Regions from separate parts of the Streptomyces sp. CNZ301 genome, predicted to be linked through region 1. Evidence: riboswitches for the same ligand, from Rfam matches in the RefSeq annotation. Region 1 holds a riboswitch; each other region holds the start of a gene.
The links. A riboswitch is a leader RNA that binds a small molecule or an ion and turns the genes downstream of it on or off. The one in region 1 is predicted to bind cobalamin.

Region 1 (5,133 bases):
CGGGATGCCGTTCTTCTACTGGTACCAGATGATGTGGGTGGTGCTCTCCGCGGCGATGACGATGACCGCGTACAAACTGGTCAAGCGTGACAACGCGCAGCGGCGTGCCGCCCGCGGAGAGGACGGTGTCCGATGAGCGGGGTCAACGGAGTCGCACTCGCCGTCTTCATCTTCTTCTTCGTGCTCGTCACGGCGATGGGCTTCATGGCCGCTCGCTGGCGGAAGGCGGAGAACGCCAACAGCCTCGACGAGTGGGGCCTGGGCGGACGCAGCTTCGGCACCTGGGTCACCTGGTTCCTGCTCGGCGGCGACCTGTACACGGCGTACACGTTCGTGGCGGTGCCGGCGGCCATCTACGCGGCGGGGGCCGCGGGCTTCTTCGCCGTCCCGTACACGATTCTCGTCTACCCGCTGATCTTCACCTTCCTGCCGCGGCTCTGGTCCGTCTCGCACCGCCACGGATACGTGACGACCTCGGACTTCGTGCGCGGCCGCTTCGGGTCCAAGTCGCTGGCGCTCGCCGTCGCCGTCACGGGCATCCTGGCGACGATGCCGTACATCGCGCTCCAGCTGGTCGGCATCCAGTCGGTGCTGGACGTCATGGGCATCGGCGGCGGCGAGTCGACGCACTGGTTCATCAAGGACCTGCCGCTGCTGATCGCGTTCGCGGTGCTCGCTGCCTACACCTACTCCTCCGGACTGCGGGCGCCGGCGCTGATCGCGTTCGTCAAGGACACGCTGATCTACATCGTCATCGCGGTGGCGATCATCTACATCCCCATCAAGCTGGGCGGTTTCGACGACATCTTCGCCAAGGCCGGCGACGCTCTCTCGCAGACCAACCCGGCCACGGGGAAGCCCAAGGGCGAGCTGGCCCCCAGCGCGCCCAACCAGTGGGCGTACGCGACGCTGGCGTTCGGGTCCGCGCTCGCGCTCTTCATGTATCCGCACTCGGTCACGGCGACGCTCTCCAGCGGCAGCCGCAACGTGATCCGCCGGAACACCACGATCCTGCCGCTGTACTCGCTGATGCTGGGCATGCTCGCGCTGCTGGGCTTCATGGCGATCGCCGCCGGGATCAAGGTCGAGAACGGGCAGCTGGCGATTCCGCAGCTCTTCGAGAACATGTTCCCGGACTGGTTCGCGGGCGTCGCGTTCGCCGCCATCGGCATCGGTGCGCTCGTACCGGCGGCCATCATGTCGATCGCTGCCGCCAACCTGTTCACCAGGAACATCTACAAGGACTTCCTCCGGCCCGATGCGACACCGGAGGAGGAGACCAAGGTCTCCAAGATCACCTCGCTGCTTGTGAAGGTCGGCGCCCTGGTGTTCGTGCTCGGCATGGACAAGACGGTGGCGATCAACTTCCAGCTGCTGGGCGGCATCTGGATCCTCCAGACGTTCCCGGCGCTCGTCGGCGGCCTCTTCACGCGCTGGTTCCACCGGTGGGCGCTGCTGGCGGGCTGGGCCGTCGGCATGCTCTACGGCACGATCACGGCGTACGGCGTCTCGTCGCCGGTGCAGAAGCACTTCGGCGGCCCCAACGACATCATCCCGGGCATCGGGGAGATGGGGTACATCGGCCTGACCGCCTTCGTGCTCAACGCGGTTGTCACCGTCGCGCTCACGTTCGTGCTGCGGGCCGTGAAGGCCCCGGAAGGCGTCGACGAGACGCAGCCGTCCGACTACACGGCGGACGCCGGGGACCCGGGCGTCAAGGAGGAACTGCCCTCGCCGACAGCCGCCTCCTGAGCCCGTCGACCAGCCGAGGACAGGTCCGCCGCACCCCACTGACAGACCCGTTGTCAGTGGGGTGCGGCATGCTCGCTCCATGGACATCACCATCAGAGCGGCGCGGGACGAGGAACTGGAGGACGTCGGCGAGCTGACGGCGCGGGCCTATCTCGAGGACGGGCTGCTGGACTTCGGTGAGGACGACCCGTATCTGGCGGTGCTGCGCGCCGCACGGCGCCGGGCACACCACACGGAGGTGCTCGTCGCACTCGACACCGCCTCGGAATCGGTGCTCGGCGCGGTCGCCTTCGTCGGGAACGGCGGGGAGTACGCGGACCTGGCCCGCACCGGCGAGGGCGAGTTCAGGATGCTCGCCGTACGGCCCGAGGGGCGCGGGCGTGGCGCCGGCGAGGCGCTGGTGCGGGCATGCGTCGGCCGGGCCCGCGAGTTGGGGCTGGAGCGGCTCGTGCTGTGCAGCCATGAGCGGATGACGACGGCGCACCGGCTGTACGGGCGCCTGGGGTTCGTCCGCGCGCCGGAGAGGGACTGGCAGCCCTATCCGAGGATGTGGCTGCAGGCCTTCAGCCTGGAATTGTGATCCGCGACTCCCCCGGCACAACATGTGGGGGCGAGTAGCGCATCCCGCTACTAGATGTATGCTCGTGCTCGCTGCCGCGCAGGGGAATCCGGTGCGAATCCGGAACTGTCCCGCAACGGTGTGCGATGTGCTGCTCTGCTCTGCCCGGTTGCTCTCTTCCGGCATGAGCTGCGATGGGCCGTCGTCGCGAGTCCGAGTACCTGCTGGTCGCGTCGAAAGACGTCCGGGTCCCGAGGGTTGGGCCGGTGGACGCCGCGAGGACTGCCGCGTCGCCGATGCGGCACACCTTTGTGCGCCCGCTTGTGCGCTCTCCCGGTGACCCGGTACCTGATCCGAGCGAGGGAGAGCACATCCCGTGACCATCGCACCCGCACCACGAGCCACGGCCCGGAGCGCGCCCGCAGCCACGCCCCGGCAGGCGCCGCCACCGGCCGACGACGGCGCACTGCTGCGCACCCTGACCGAGCTGACCGCCGACCTGCCGGGCACCGAGGCCGTGCGGGTCGCCGAGGCGGTGCTGCGCGGAGGGCGGCAGGGCGCCGGCGAAGCCGAGTTGCGGGCGCTCGCCGCCGAGGAGGCGGCCGGGCTCGTCGGCGAGGAGCCCGCGTACTCGCATCTCGCGGCCCGGCTGCTCACCCTCGCCATCCGCGACGAGGCCCGCGGCCAGGGCGCGGTGTCCTTCTCCTCCTCCGTCGCGACGGGGCACCGCGAGGGCCTGATCGCCGACCGTACGGCCGAGTTCGTACGGGCGCACGCCGAGCGCCTGGACGCGCTGGCCGAGGACGCGGTCGCGGGCGGGGCGGACGACCGCTTCGGCTACTTCGGGCTCCGCACGGTTCACTCGCGCTATCTGCTGCGCCACCCCACAAGCCGGCAGGTGATCGAGACACCGCAGCACTTCCTGCTCCGCGTGGCCTGCGGCCTGGCCGCGGACGAGTCGGCGCGGGCTGCCGACGAAGTGGCGGAGCTCTACGCGCTGACGAGTTCGCTCGCCTATCTGCCGTCCTCCCCCACGCTCTTCAACTCCGGTACGCGGCACGCCCAGATGTCCTCCTGCTACCTGCTGGACTCGCCGAAGGACGAACTCGACTCGATCTACGAGCGCTACCAGCAGGTCGCACGGCTGTCCAAGCACGCGGGCGGCATCGGGCTGCCCTACTCCCGCATCCGTGCACGCGGTTCGCTGATCCGCGGCACCAACGGGCACTCCGGCGGCATCGTGCCGTTCCTGCGCACCCTGGACTCCTCCGTCGCCGCCGTGAACCAGGGCGGCAGGCGCAAGGGGGCCGCCTGCGTCTACCTGGAGACGTGGCACGCGGACATCGAGGAGTTCCTGGAGCTCCGCGACAACACGGGCGAGGAGGCCCGGCGCACGCACAACCTCAACCTCGCGCACTGGATTCCGGACGAGTTCATGCGGCGCGTGGAGGCCGACACCGACTGGTCGCTCTTCTCGCCGGCCGACGTGCCGCGGCTCACCGACCTGTGGGGCGAGGAGTTCGACGCCGCCTACCGCGAAGCCGAGGCGGCGGGCCTCGCCGTGCGGCAGGTGCCCGCCCGTCAGCTGTATGCGCGCATGATGCGCACCCTGGCGCAGACGGGGAACGGCTGGATGACGTTCAAGGACACCTCCAACCGCACCGCCAACCAGACCGCCGGGCCGGGCCGCATCGTGCACTCCTCGAACCTGTGCACGGAGATCCTGGAGGTCACCGACGACGGCGAGACGGCCGTCTGCAACCTGGGGTCCGTCAACCTGGCCGCGCACCTGAGCGAGTCCGGTTCCGGCGAGATCGACTGGGAACGCCTGGACGCCACCGTCCGTACGGCGGTGACGTTCCTCGACCGCGTCGTGGACATCAACTTCTACCCGACGGATCAGGCGGAGCGCTCCAACTCCCGCTGGCGGCCCGTCGGTCTGGGCGTGATGGGCCTCCAGGACGTCTTCTTCCGGATGAGGCTGCCCTTCGACTCCGAAGCGGCGCGCGAGCTGTCCACCCGGATCTCCGAACGGATCATGCTCGCGGCCTACGAGACCAGCGCGGACCTCGCCGAGCGGCACGGGCCGCTGCCCGCCTGGCACGAGACACGTACGGCGCGCGGCGTGCTGCATCCCGACCACTATCCGCACACCGAGCAGACCTGGCCGGAGCGCTGGTCCGCGCTGCGCAGCCGCATCGCCCGGACCGGGATGCGCAACGCGCTGCTCCTCGCCGTCGCGCCGACCGCCACCATCGCGGCGATCGCCGGCGTGTACGAATGCATCGAGCCCCAGGTCTCCAACCTCTTCAAGCGCGAGACGCTCAGCGGGGAGTTCCTGCAGGTGAACGCCTATCTGGTCGCGGAGTTGAAGCGGCTCGGGCTGTGGGACGAGCGCACCCGTGAGGAACTGCGCGAGTCCAGCGGCTCGGTGCAGGACATCCAGCGGATTCCGGAGGACGTCCGCCGGCTCTTCCGCACGGCCTGGGAGCTGCCGCAGCGTTCCCTGATCGACATGGCCGCCGCCCGCACTCCCTACCTCGACCAGAGCCAGTCGCTGAACCTGTTCATGGCGGCGCCGACGATCGGCAAGCTCAGCTCGATGTACGCCTACGCCTGGAAGAGCGGCATCAAGACCACGTACTACCTGCGGTCGCGCCCGGCGACGCGCATCGCCCGCGCCGCGGGCGGCACCGGTACCGGCACCGGCACCCGCACAAGCACGAACACCGAGACGGAGACGGGGACGCCCCCCGCCGTCCCCGGCCGACGGGCGGCGACGTCCGGAGACGACGCGGTCACCTGTTCCCTGGAGAACCCCG
Region 2 (5,133 bases), 2.0 Mb from region 1:
CGGCACATCCACTCCAGCTGCGCGGTGCGGTCGTACGCCTGGGCGAGGTTCTCGCCGTACGCCACGGTGCCGTGGTTCTGCAGCAGACAGGCGCGACGGCCGTCGAGGGCGGCGCGTACGTGCGCGGCGAGTTCGTCGCTGCCGAACATGGCGTAGGGCGCGACGCGTACGGGGCCTCCCAGTTCGGCCGTGATGTAGTGAACGGCGGGGACTTCGCGCACAAGCGTGGAGACGGCGGTGGCGTGCACCGCGTGCGTGTGCACCACCGCACGCGCTTCGGTGTGCCGGTAGACGGCAAGATGCATGGGGAGTTCGCTGGTCGGCGACAGGTTCCCGGCTGCGCGCCGCCCTTCGAGGTCCACGGCGCACAACTCGGCGTCACCGAGGCGATCACAGGCGAGACCGCTCGGGGTCACCAGTACCGTCTCCCCCACCCGCACGGAGAGATTGCCGGAGGTGCCCACGACGAGCCCCTCGGCCGCCGCACGTCGAGCGGTGTCCACCAGTTCCCGCCAGGCGCCGAGCAGTTCAGCCGACTCCACGGCCTGTTCCTCCTCTGCTGCCGTTCTCCGCCGGCCCCGCCGCGGAGCCGCCAGGGGGCGGTGGCGGAGGGCCGAGGTACCGGTGGGACGGGTGTGTGACGCCGCTCACAACAGACCCCGTGGGGTGACACCCGGAAGCCCGCCGCAGTTCATCTTCCGTTCACCCTTGCTTCCTACGTTCATCTGGACATCAACCATCGAGCTGATTGTGCCTGGGTGAATGGAACACATCACGCTTCTCATCGGGATCGTGATCGTCACGGCCCTGGTGTTCGACTTCACGAACGGGTTCCACGACACGGCCAACGCCATGGCCACCACCATCTCCACCGGGGCACTCAAGCCCAAGACAGCGGTGGCGATGTCAGCGGTCCTCAACCTCGTAGGGGCGTTCCTGTCCGTCGAGGTCGCCAAGACCATCTCATCGGGAATCATCGATGAAGGCTCCGGCATCCGGCCCGAAGTGATCTTCGCGGGGCTGGTCGGAGCGATCATCTGGAATCTGCTGACCTGGCTCGCCGGGCTTCCCTCAAGTTCCTCCCACGCGCTGATGGGCGGCCTCCTCGGTGCCACCGTGGCCTCCGCCGGCATCGGCGCCGTCAACGGCGGCACCGTGGTGATGAAGGTGCTCATCCCTGCCATCGCCGCTCCGCTCGTCGCCGGCCTCGCCGCTCTCTTCGCCACGCGGCTGACCTACCGGGCGGCACGCAACGCCGACGAGCAGCACACCGCCAAGGGCTACCGCGCGGGGCAGATCACCTCCGCCGGGCTGGTCTCCCTGGCGCACGGCACCAACGACGCGCAGAAGACCATGGGTGTCATCACCCTCGCCCTGATCACCGGCGGAGTGATCGCCCCGCAGTCGGACCCGCCGACCTGGGTGATCGTCTCGGCCGGCCTGGCCATCGCCCTCGGTACCTACCTGGGCGGCTGGCGGATCATCCGCACCATGGGCAACGGCATCACCGACATCAAGCCTCCGCAGGGATTCGCCGCGCAGACCTCCGCCGCGGTCACGATCCTCGCCTCCTCCCACATCGGCTTCTCCCTCTCCACGACGCACGTGTGCTCCGGCGCCATCATGGGCTCGGGAGTCGGCCGCAAGGGCGGCGTCGTGCGCTGGTCGACGGCGGCCCGCATGGTGGCGGGCTGGGGGCTGACCCTGCCGGCCGCCGCACTCGTCGCCGCCGGGGCGGCGGTACTGGCACAGCAGGGCGACTGGGGCGTCACGACGGTGGCGGTCCTCGCGCTCGCCATCAGCGGCGGCATCTGGCTGCTCTCGCGCCGTCAGCCCGTCGACCACACGAACGTCAACGACGTGTCCCTGCCGGGGACTTCCGGACCCAAGCCGGCCGGTGCCGTCACGGCCGCGCTGGATGCCGTCGCGCCGCCGCCCGCGGCCGCCACGGTCCACGCCACGGCCGACAGCAACGGGGACCCGGCGAGGACCCCCGAGGGCGCCGGCACGGCGAGTCCGGCTCCGCAAGCCGAGACGGAGTCCAGGAAAGCGGCCTCCACGCTCGGCTAGACCGGCCGCCGGTGTGTTCCGCGGACTCGGCAACGCACCGGCGCCGGACCCGGCGAGCCATCACGACGACAAGCAGTCACAACCGGAACCAGACAACCGGACCAGACGCCCGGACCGCGGATCGAACGGTCCGGCACGGAGAGCAGACAGGGAAACGCTATGGACATCGACTGGGCAGCGCTCGGCGAGGTATTCGGCGTGAGCCTCGTGGCCACGGTCGGCCTGGTGGGCGTGTTCACACTCGGCATCGTGGGTGCGTCCGCCGGCAAGGCGGGTGGCTCGCAGGGCGGTGACACGTCCGTACTCGGGCGCACCGGAGCGTACGCGTGCTTCGCACTGTGCGCGGCGGCCGTCGCGTACGGCATCTACATCATCACCGCCGCGTCCTGAACCACTCGGCGCCGGAAGGTCGTTGACAGCAGCCGCCGGCACCGGAACGGCACCGGAAGGGGTACGGAGCACCGCTCCGTACCCCTTCTCCGCTTCTCCGTACAGCTGCTTCCCCATGCCACGGCGCGGGTCCCGTGTGCCTGCTCACACTCTCCCGTCGCAGGTCAAGGGCGAGTTGACGCCCCTCCTGGTACGTGGTGGACTGCCGAGTGCCCAACGGCGGCAGGAGAGGAAGCCGGTGCGAATCCGGCGCGGTCCCGCCACTGTCACCGGGGAGTGCACCCCCAACCGACGGCCACGGCCCCTTCGTTCGAGGGCTGGAAGGCCGGGGGACGCAGCGATCCGGGAGCCAGGAGACTCTCGTCGCCGGCACGTCGAACCAGGGCGAGGACCCTGAGTGAGGACTCCGTCATGCGTGGCTTGCCAGCCTCTCCCGCGTCCATGCGCCCGTTCGTCTCCGTGCCCGCGTTCGTCTCCGCGTCCGGCTCCTCGACGGCTGCCGCTGCCGCGCACGTCCCCGCCCGGCTCCGCGGCGGCGTGAACGTCCGCGTCCGGCGCGGGCCGGCTCAACGCCGCGGCCGCACCGGGTCCGGCATGCTCCTCCGAGGCACGACGACGGCACGCTGACGGTGCGGGCTCATCGCGCCCACATCTGCAGCGCGGCCCTCGGTCAGCTGGGCGACGCGCTGCTGGGCGACCCCCGTCGCGGGCACCCGGTCGCCGCCTTCGGCCGGGCCGCCGCCGCTGCCGAGCGCGCCCTGTGGCGGGACCACAGAGGGGCCGGCGCCCTGCACACCGCGCTGAGCGTCGCCGGCGCCGTCTCCGCCGTCGCCGCGCTCTCGCGCACCGCACGCATCCTCGGCGGCACGGGTGGCTCAACCCTCGTCGACGCCGCGGTGACCTGGACCGTGCTGGGCGGTACCGGGCTGCGCCGGGAGGCCCTCGCCGTCGCCGATGCCCTGGAGAAGGGTGATGTGGCGGGCGCGAGGCGGCTGTTGCCGCATCTGTGCGGCCGCGACCCGCAGGCGCTGGACCGGGACGCCATCGCGCGGGCCGTCGTGGAGTCGGTGGCGGAGAACACCTCGGACGCCGTCGTGGGCGCCCTGGTGTGGGGGGCGGTCGCCGGGGCCCCCGGCATGGCCGCCTTCCGCGCGGTCAACACGCTCGACGCGATGTTCGGTCACCGGTCGCCGCGTCACCTGCGCTTCGGCTGGGCGGCAGCCCGCATGGACGACGCCGCCGGATGGCCGGGCGCACGGCTGACGGCCGCTCTGGCCGCGCTCGCCGGCCCGTCGCCGCGTGGGGCGCTGCGTGCCTGGCGCGCCGACGCGCACAGGCATCCCAGCCCCAACGCGGGCCCTGTCGAAGCCGCGTTCGCGGGCGCGCTGGGCGTACGTCTGGGCGGCACCCTCACCTACGGGGGACGCATCGAGCACCGGCCGGTTCTCAACTCCCCCGGCCGCGCCGTGCGTTCGGATGACATCGCGGCAGCGGTCCGTCTCTCGCGGCGGGTCGGCGCGCTGGCGCTGCTGGTGACCTCGGTGGCCGGTGCGCTCGGCAGGAAGTGCCGGGCGGACGGGAAACGCCGGGCCGAGAGGCGGACTCGATGACGGCGGCCGGTGAGTACGGCGGACACGTGCCGGGCGGGACGGCCGGCGGACACGTGCGAGGCCGGGACACGCGCGGGAGCGGCGGCGGACTGCTCGTCGCGGGCACGACCTCAGACGCGGGCAAGAGCGTGGTGACGGCGGGCATCTGCCGCTGGCTGGCGCGCAAGGGCCTGAAGGTCGCACCGTTCAAGGCGCAGAACATGTCGCTCAATTCGTACGTGACGCTGGACGGCGCCGAGATCGGCCGTGCGCAGGCCATGCAGGCTGCCGCCGCCCGCACCGAGCCGACGGCTCTGATGAATCCCGTGCTGCTCAAGCCCGGGAGCGACAGCAGCAGCCAGGTCGTGCTGCTCGGCAGGGCTGTCGGCGAGATGAGCGCGGGCGGCTACCACTCCGGCAGGCAGGAGCGGCTGCTGGACACGGTCACGGACTGCCTAGCCGAGCTGCGGCGCACGCACGACGCGGTGATCTGCGAGGGCGCCGGCAGCCCCGCCGAGATCAACCTTCGCCGCACCGACATCGTCAACATGGGCCTGGCCAGGGCCGCCGGCCTGCCCGTCGTGGTCGTCGGGGACATAGACCGCGGCGGCGTCTTCGCCTCCTTCTTCGGCACGACGGCGCTGCTGGCGGGCCAGGACCAGGAACTGCTCGCGGGCTACGTCGTCAACAAGTTCCGCGGCGACGTGAGGCTGCTGGAGCCCGGCCTGGAGATGCTCCACGGGCTGACTGGGCGGCCCGTACTGGGCGTGCTGCCCTTCCGGCACGGGCTGGGCATCGACGAGGAGGACGGGCTGAGGGTGTCCCTCCGCGGCACCGTCCGCGAGTCCGCGCCGGCCCCGGCGCACGGCAGCGACGTGCTGCGTATCGCGGTCGTGCCGGTGCCGTTGATGTCGAACTTCACCGATGTCGACGCACTTGCCGCCGAACCCGGCGTCGTCGTGCGGTTCACGGACCGCCCCGAGGAACTCACCGACGCCGACCTGGTCGTACTCCCGGGCACCCGCGGCACGGTGCGGGCGCTGACGTGGCTGCGCGAGCGCGGACTCGCGGACGCGGTGCGCAG
Region 3 (5,133 bases), 180 kb from region 1:
GCGGCCACCCACTGGCGCACCGCCACCACTCCGACCGGCCCGAGCACGGGGAAGCCCAGCGCCGCGACGGCCGCTCCGCTCTGGTTGGACAGTCCGCTGCCCAGCATCAGCGCCATCCCACCCCAGCGCCCCGGACGGCCGGGACCGCGCACGTCCGCGGCCTGCGATGCGGCGGGAGTCGGGGCGACGGATACAGCAGAGGACGCAGGCTTCATGCCCACACGATGGGACGCAAGGCGGCATACGCAAAATGCATTCGCTGCCCCGTCTATACGCTGGACGCATGGATGACGCCCGGAAGACGGTCGGCGCGCTGGAGCTGAGACACCTGCGCTGCCTGATCACCATCATCGACACCGGCAGCTTCACGGACGCCGCCCATGAACTCGGCATCTCCCAAGCCGCCGTTTCACGGACCCTCACCGCTCTGGAAAGCGTGCTCGGAGTGCGGTTGCTGCACCGCACCAGCCGCTCCGTCGCCCCCACCACCACGGGTGTGCGGGTCCTGGCCCGTGCGCGCGCCCTCCTCGCCGGCGCCGACGAACTCGTCCGCGAAGCCACCACCGGCCACACCCGCCTCCACATCGGCCACGCCTGGTCCGCATTCGGCCGCCACACCACCGAATTCCAGCGCCGCTGGCACGAACAGCACCCCGAGACCGAACTGCGTCTGGTCCGGCACAACAGCCCCACCGGCGGCCTCGCCGAAGGACGGTGCGACCTCGCCGTCGTCCGCGCCCCGCTGGACCTCACCCCGTGGTCATACGCGCTGGTCGGCCACGAGGCCCGGTGCGTTGCGTTGGCATCCGACGACCCTTGGGCCCGCCGTCGCAGCATCCGTCTGGACGAACTCTTCGGCCGGACACTCGCGATCGACCGCCGCACAGGGACGACCACCCTGGACCTCTGGCCCGGAGACGTTCAGCCAGCCATCGAGTACACCCACGACATCGACGACTGGCTCGCCGCCATCGCGACCGGTCGCTGCGTCGGTATCACCCCCCAGGCGACCGCCGCTCAATACCGCCGCGACGGCATCACCTACCGCCCCCTGCGCGACGCCGCGCCCGTCCCCGTCCACCTCATCTGGCGCACCCACGACACCCACCCGGCCGCCCACACCGCCATCGCTCTCGCCACCGACCTCTACCGGTAGACGCCGAGGTCATCGGCGCTGCCTCGTTCCGGCACCTCCGCACGAGAACCGTCCAGGACCGTAGTGCGCTCGTTCAGGGCGTGGACGTCTCAGCGACCGCTGCGACGCCGATCAGCCTGGCTGCACTCCACCGCACCTGAAGTGTCTCCGCGGCGGCGAACGAGGGCTGCCTCACGGCCCCTGGTCACGGATCGGCGACGCAGCGCGGCGATCCCCGGCAAGCACCCGTCGCGGCGGCGTGATGAGGTGCAGGTCAAGGATCTCCGGCCGCGGAGCGACGCCCGGACCGCCCACCCGCACCCAGGCCGTGACGTCCTCGGTCGCGTCCAGGCTGTTGACCAGCCCCAGCCAGACGGGTCGGGCGCCGGCGGCACGGCCGTCGGCGGAAGGCTGTACGACGATGACGTTGGCCTGGTCACATACGTCCAGGCAGTCGGACACGCGAACAGGTGCCTCCTCCCGCAGGCGAGCCGTCTGCGCCGCGTGATCCAGACCGGTCACCTTGGGACTGCCGCAGCAGCAGTCCCGGCACACGACTATCCGGCACGGAGCAGGGCCGGCCGTCTCCGCTGCCTCCGCTTCGTCGGATGTCTCGTCGACCGATGCCTCGGGCACGTCGAACCCTTCCTCTCTCCGGGGAGGTCCGCCCCGGTACGTCGAGGTGGCGACGGCGTGAGTCTCCTGGCTCTCGGGTCAAGGCTCGTCCCGGCCTTCCCACCCGCCTCGGGCAGTGGCCTGTCGGGGATCCGCTCGCCGATCACAGTGGCGGGACCGCGCCGGATTCACACCGGCTTCCTCGGACCGCCGTCGCCATGACATCGGCCATCATTCCATCCAGGTGCTGCCCACCCCCGAGGGGCGCCATCAGTCCCAGCGTGCTCGCGTCCCCCATGGCAACCGCTGCGAGGGGCGAGGCCCGGCTGGTCCCAGACTTCAACGAAGGGCTGCGGCAAGCGATGCGCAGCAGCGAGGGAGAGGGGTGCTCGACAGACGTCACCTCCGCGCTGAAGCCGCGACGCTGAGTCCCGACGACCTGCTGACCTGATCCCGGAGGGCGCTTCCGGGCAGACGAGTACGTCGCGCCTTCAGGCCTCTCGGTCGTGGACGGGCACGCGCCGCTGCTGCGGCCCCGTGTATGCGCCCTGCGCCCGGGGGACGGCTGCGCGGTCATCGGAGTTGGGACTGTTGATACCCAGTCATCTAGCCCTGTCCGCACGGCCTCTGAGCGTCTGCGGTGTCAGTGTCCCCCTCATGCCGCATTTCGCGCGGGCTTATCCCGAAGCGCTTCCGGAACGCAGTGCTGAGTGCGCTCGGAGAGGAGAATCCCGACGCGTACGCCAGGTCCGTGATGCTCACGTGCTGATAGGCGGGGTTCTGCAGGCGTTCCCGTATCAGCCTGAGGCGCTCCTCGCGGATCAGCTCACGGGGCGTGGTGCCGGCGCGCTGCAGTGCCAGCTGAATCTGCCGCAGTGACCATCCCAACGCACGTGCCATCGCTTGGCCGTTCAGACCCGGGTCGCCCGCGTGCTCGCGCACATGGCGGCGCACCATGGCCTCCACCTCGGCCAGATGCTCCGGCGCATCCGGGCGGTCATCGCCCGCGACAAGCATGCACAACAGCTCGACGATCCGGTCGGACACCGCATCGAACTGGCTGGTGGTGAGGGTGTCCCGTTCCTCGTGCAGGCTGGTCACCATGTCCCCGACCACGCGGCCCAGGCCTGATGCCAGGTCAAGCCCCGCGGTCACCGGGGATTTCCGGTTCAGCCGGCTGTCCACCTCGTGAGCAGGGATGGTCATGCTGAGTCCCTCGTAACGATCGTAGAGAGTCTGGTACGACCCGTTCACCGGGATCAGGCCCGCGGTCCCGGGCACCATCTCTGCTTCCTCGCCGTCCTGACGGTGCACAGCCCTCCCGGAGAGCATGATCACGAACCGGTAGTCCTCATCCGGGTGCTGACGTACCTGCTGCGGGGTCCGGAGGTATCCGAGCTTGTCCGACCAGCACTTCGCGAGCTGATAGGTATCCGTCTGCTGGCGGATCGTCCCGGCACGGAAGGAGTCGCCGTGCGGGAACCTCAGGTCCATCCGACAGTGGACGGACGAGACGTGATCGGTCCAGAAGTCGGCGCGCTCACGCGGCGCCACATCCCCGATCGACGACGAGTTGACCACATAGGTCCCTCTGGTCCTCTCAAACACCCTTCATCGCTCCCTCACTGCCGTTGACCTGGTGATGGAAGGGGTGTTCACCACAGCACCCGGCTGGCAGGACCGTGGCAAAAAATCACAGCCGCAGCGTAGTGCTGGGTTTCCGTCGTGTCCGCCGAATCCAACGGAAGGGGCTACGTAAAAGGCCGTTCCATAGGCTCGGCAACGAACTACGCGCTGCCCGGGGATCTCCCCTCGGAGAGCCCCGCCGGGTCTCGCTCAGGCAAGGAGCCGGCGTGGCGGGGATGCGGACAGGGGCGACTCTTCTGTGACCAACCGGGCAGCTGCTGAGGACCCTTGTGTGGTGTCGTCGTACCGCAGCCGACGTTCGCAGCAAGTCGAAGCCGGCCTCATCGTTGTCGGCGACATCTCGCGGTGAAGCTCAGCAACTCCAACTTGCCACCTCTGCCAGGGGATTGGCGTCCTCATCTGGTGTGGCGGTCCGGATGGGGCTGTGGAATCCCTCCGGACGCAGGTCGATATGGGAGGTCGGCCCATGTCACGCTGCCTTGACCATTCTCACGGGCCCGGACTCCCCATGTTTCCGAGAAGGCCTTGACCAGTAGCAGCCCGCGCCCGCTCTCCTCTTCGGACGCGGCAGACCGCAGGCGCTGTTCCTTCGACCGGCACCCTTCGTCTGCGACCTCGACACGCAGTTGCATCCCCGTCACGCGCAGTCCGTAGCCGATCTCCACGCTGTCGGTGTGGAGCACGGCATTGGTGAAGAGTTCGGAGATCACTAACTCCGCGTCTGTGCAGACGTCTTCATGAGCACCCCACTCGCGCAACCGCGCCACGACACATCGCCGTGCCTCGGAGACGAAAGCGGGGAGCGCCGGCAGCTGAAACGCGTCCTGAAAGGTCACAGCGGCTGCCTCACGGCGCTGTGCTGATCGTGGACCATCGGGGACAGAAGCCACGGCGTGAATTCCAGGATCAGTCATGTGCGTCGCCGCCAGCTTGGCTGCACTGCAGCGCGGGAGTGAGCAGGAAACCCACGGGCCGGCACAGATCAAACAGATGGCGCGTTCCACCATGAGCCCCGAGTACGGTCTCGGGACCGGGGTCACAGACATCGGCGCCCATCGCATCGCGGGCGAAGACGCAACCAGTGACGCGGTTGTCCTTGCCGAAGAGCATCACAAGGTGGGCTCTGCTGGACAGGTGGGTGCCGAGTTGGAGCGGGAACCGGTCGACTGCGCGTAGGTGAAGAGTACCGGCCATCACGGTGTCCTTGAAGGTCGATGGGGAGCAACCACCCGCTGGCACAAGGGCAGTCCTGATGCGGAGGCCTGCCCTGTAGCCATTGCTCCATGGATGAGTCTGGTTCAGTTGCCCGCCCTGCCGCCTGCAGCGCAGCAGGTACCGGGAAGGTAAAGCGGAACCGGACTCTCGCACTTCTGTGTGCACGCAGAGAAAGTTTCCCCTGTACGCAGGGACCGCCGGACCGGTGCTCCTCCACCGTGCATACCGAGTGCTGCATCCACGCCAGTCGAGGTCGCGCGGACGAAGTGCTGCTGTCGGTGTGGCGTCTCAGATCTGGACGAGATCCACCAGGTTCGCCTGTGGAGTTCCGGATGCCGGGTCACGCTCGTATCACCGGGATTACACGCTTGACCTCAACCACGCTTCAAGTATGACGATGTCCCGCATGCACCCGGAATCCACGTCACATGCGGCTGACATCGAAGCGATCAGCCGGCTCGTCGCCACCGTCGAGCACTCCCAGCAGAACAAGGACCCCGAGGAGTTCCTCGGCCTCTTCC

Region 2: another riboswitch for cobalamin. It lies ahead of EV375_RS04540 (hypothetical protein); the one in region 1 lies ahead of EV375_RS12800 (ribonucleoside-diphosphate reductase subunit alpha).
Region 3: another riboswitch for cobalamin. It lies ahead of EV375_RS12075 ((2Fe-2S) ferredoxin domain-containing protein); the one in region 1 lies ahead of EV375_RS12800 (ribonucleoside-diphosphate reductase subunit alpha).

What each region holds. Positions count from the first base shown of each region.
Region 1 covers NZ_SHLG01000001.1:2,998,582-3,003,714, forward strand. Annotated here, with positions in the region: gene EV375_RS12785 (DUF3311 domain-containing protein) at 1-136, shown strand, start outside; gene mctP (monocarboxylate uptake permease MctP) at 133-1,752, shown strand; gene EV375_RS12795 (GNAT family N-acetyltransferase) at 1,832-2,332, shown strand; cobalamin riboswitch at 2,370-2,554, shown strand; gene EV375_RS12800 (ribonucleoside-diphosphate reductase subunit alpha) at 2,688-5,133, shown strand, end outside.
Region 2 covers NZ_SHLG01000001.1:994,382-999,514, forward strand. Annotated here, with positions in the region: gene EV375_RS04525 (class II aldolase/adducin family protein) at 1-542, opposite strand, end outside; gene EV375_RS04530 (inorganic phosphate transporter) at 763-2,070, shown strand; gene EV375_RS04535 (hypothetical protein) at 2,230-2,460, shown strand; cobalamin riboswitch at 2,690-2,819, shown strand; gene EV375_RS04540 (hypothetical protein) at 2,872-3,087, shown strand; gene EV375_RS04545 (cobalamin biosynthesis protein) at 3,090-4,070, shown strand; gene EV375_RS04550 (cobyric acid synthase) at 4,067-5,133, shown strand, end outside.
Region 3 covers NZ_SHLG01000001.1:2,818,582-2,823,714, forward strand. Annotated here, with positions in the region: gene EV375_RS12065 (EamA family transporter) at 1-116, opposite strand, end outside; gene EV375_RS12070 (LysR family transcriptional regulator) at 284-1,156, shown strand; gene EV375_RS12075 ((2Fe-2S) ferredoxin domain-containing protein) at 1,328-1,771, opposite strand; cobalamin riboswitch at 1,809-1,998, opposite strand; gene EV375_RS12080 (AraC family transcriptional regulator) at 2,357-3,358, opposite strand; gene EV375_RS12085 (ATP-binding protein) at 3,793-4,233, opposite strand; gene EV375_RS12090 (hypothetical protein) at 4,310-4,573, shown strand; gene EV375_RS12095 (nuclear transport factor 2 family protein) at 5,010-5,133, shown strand, end outside.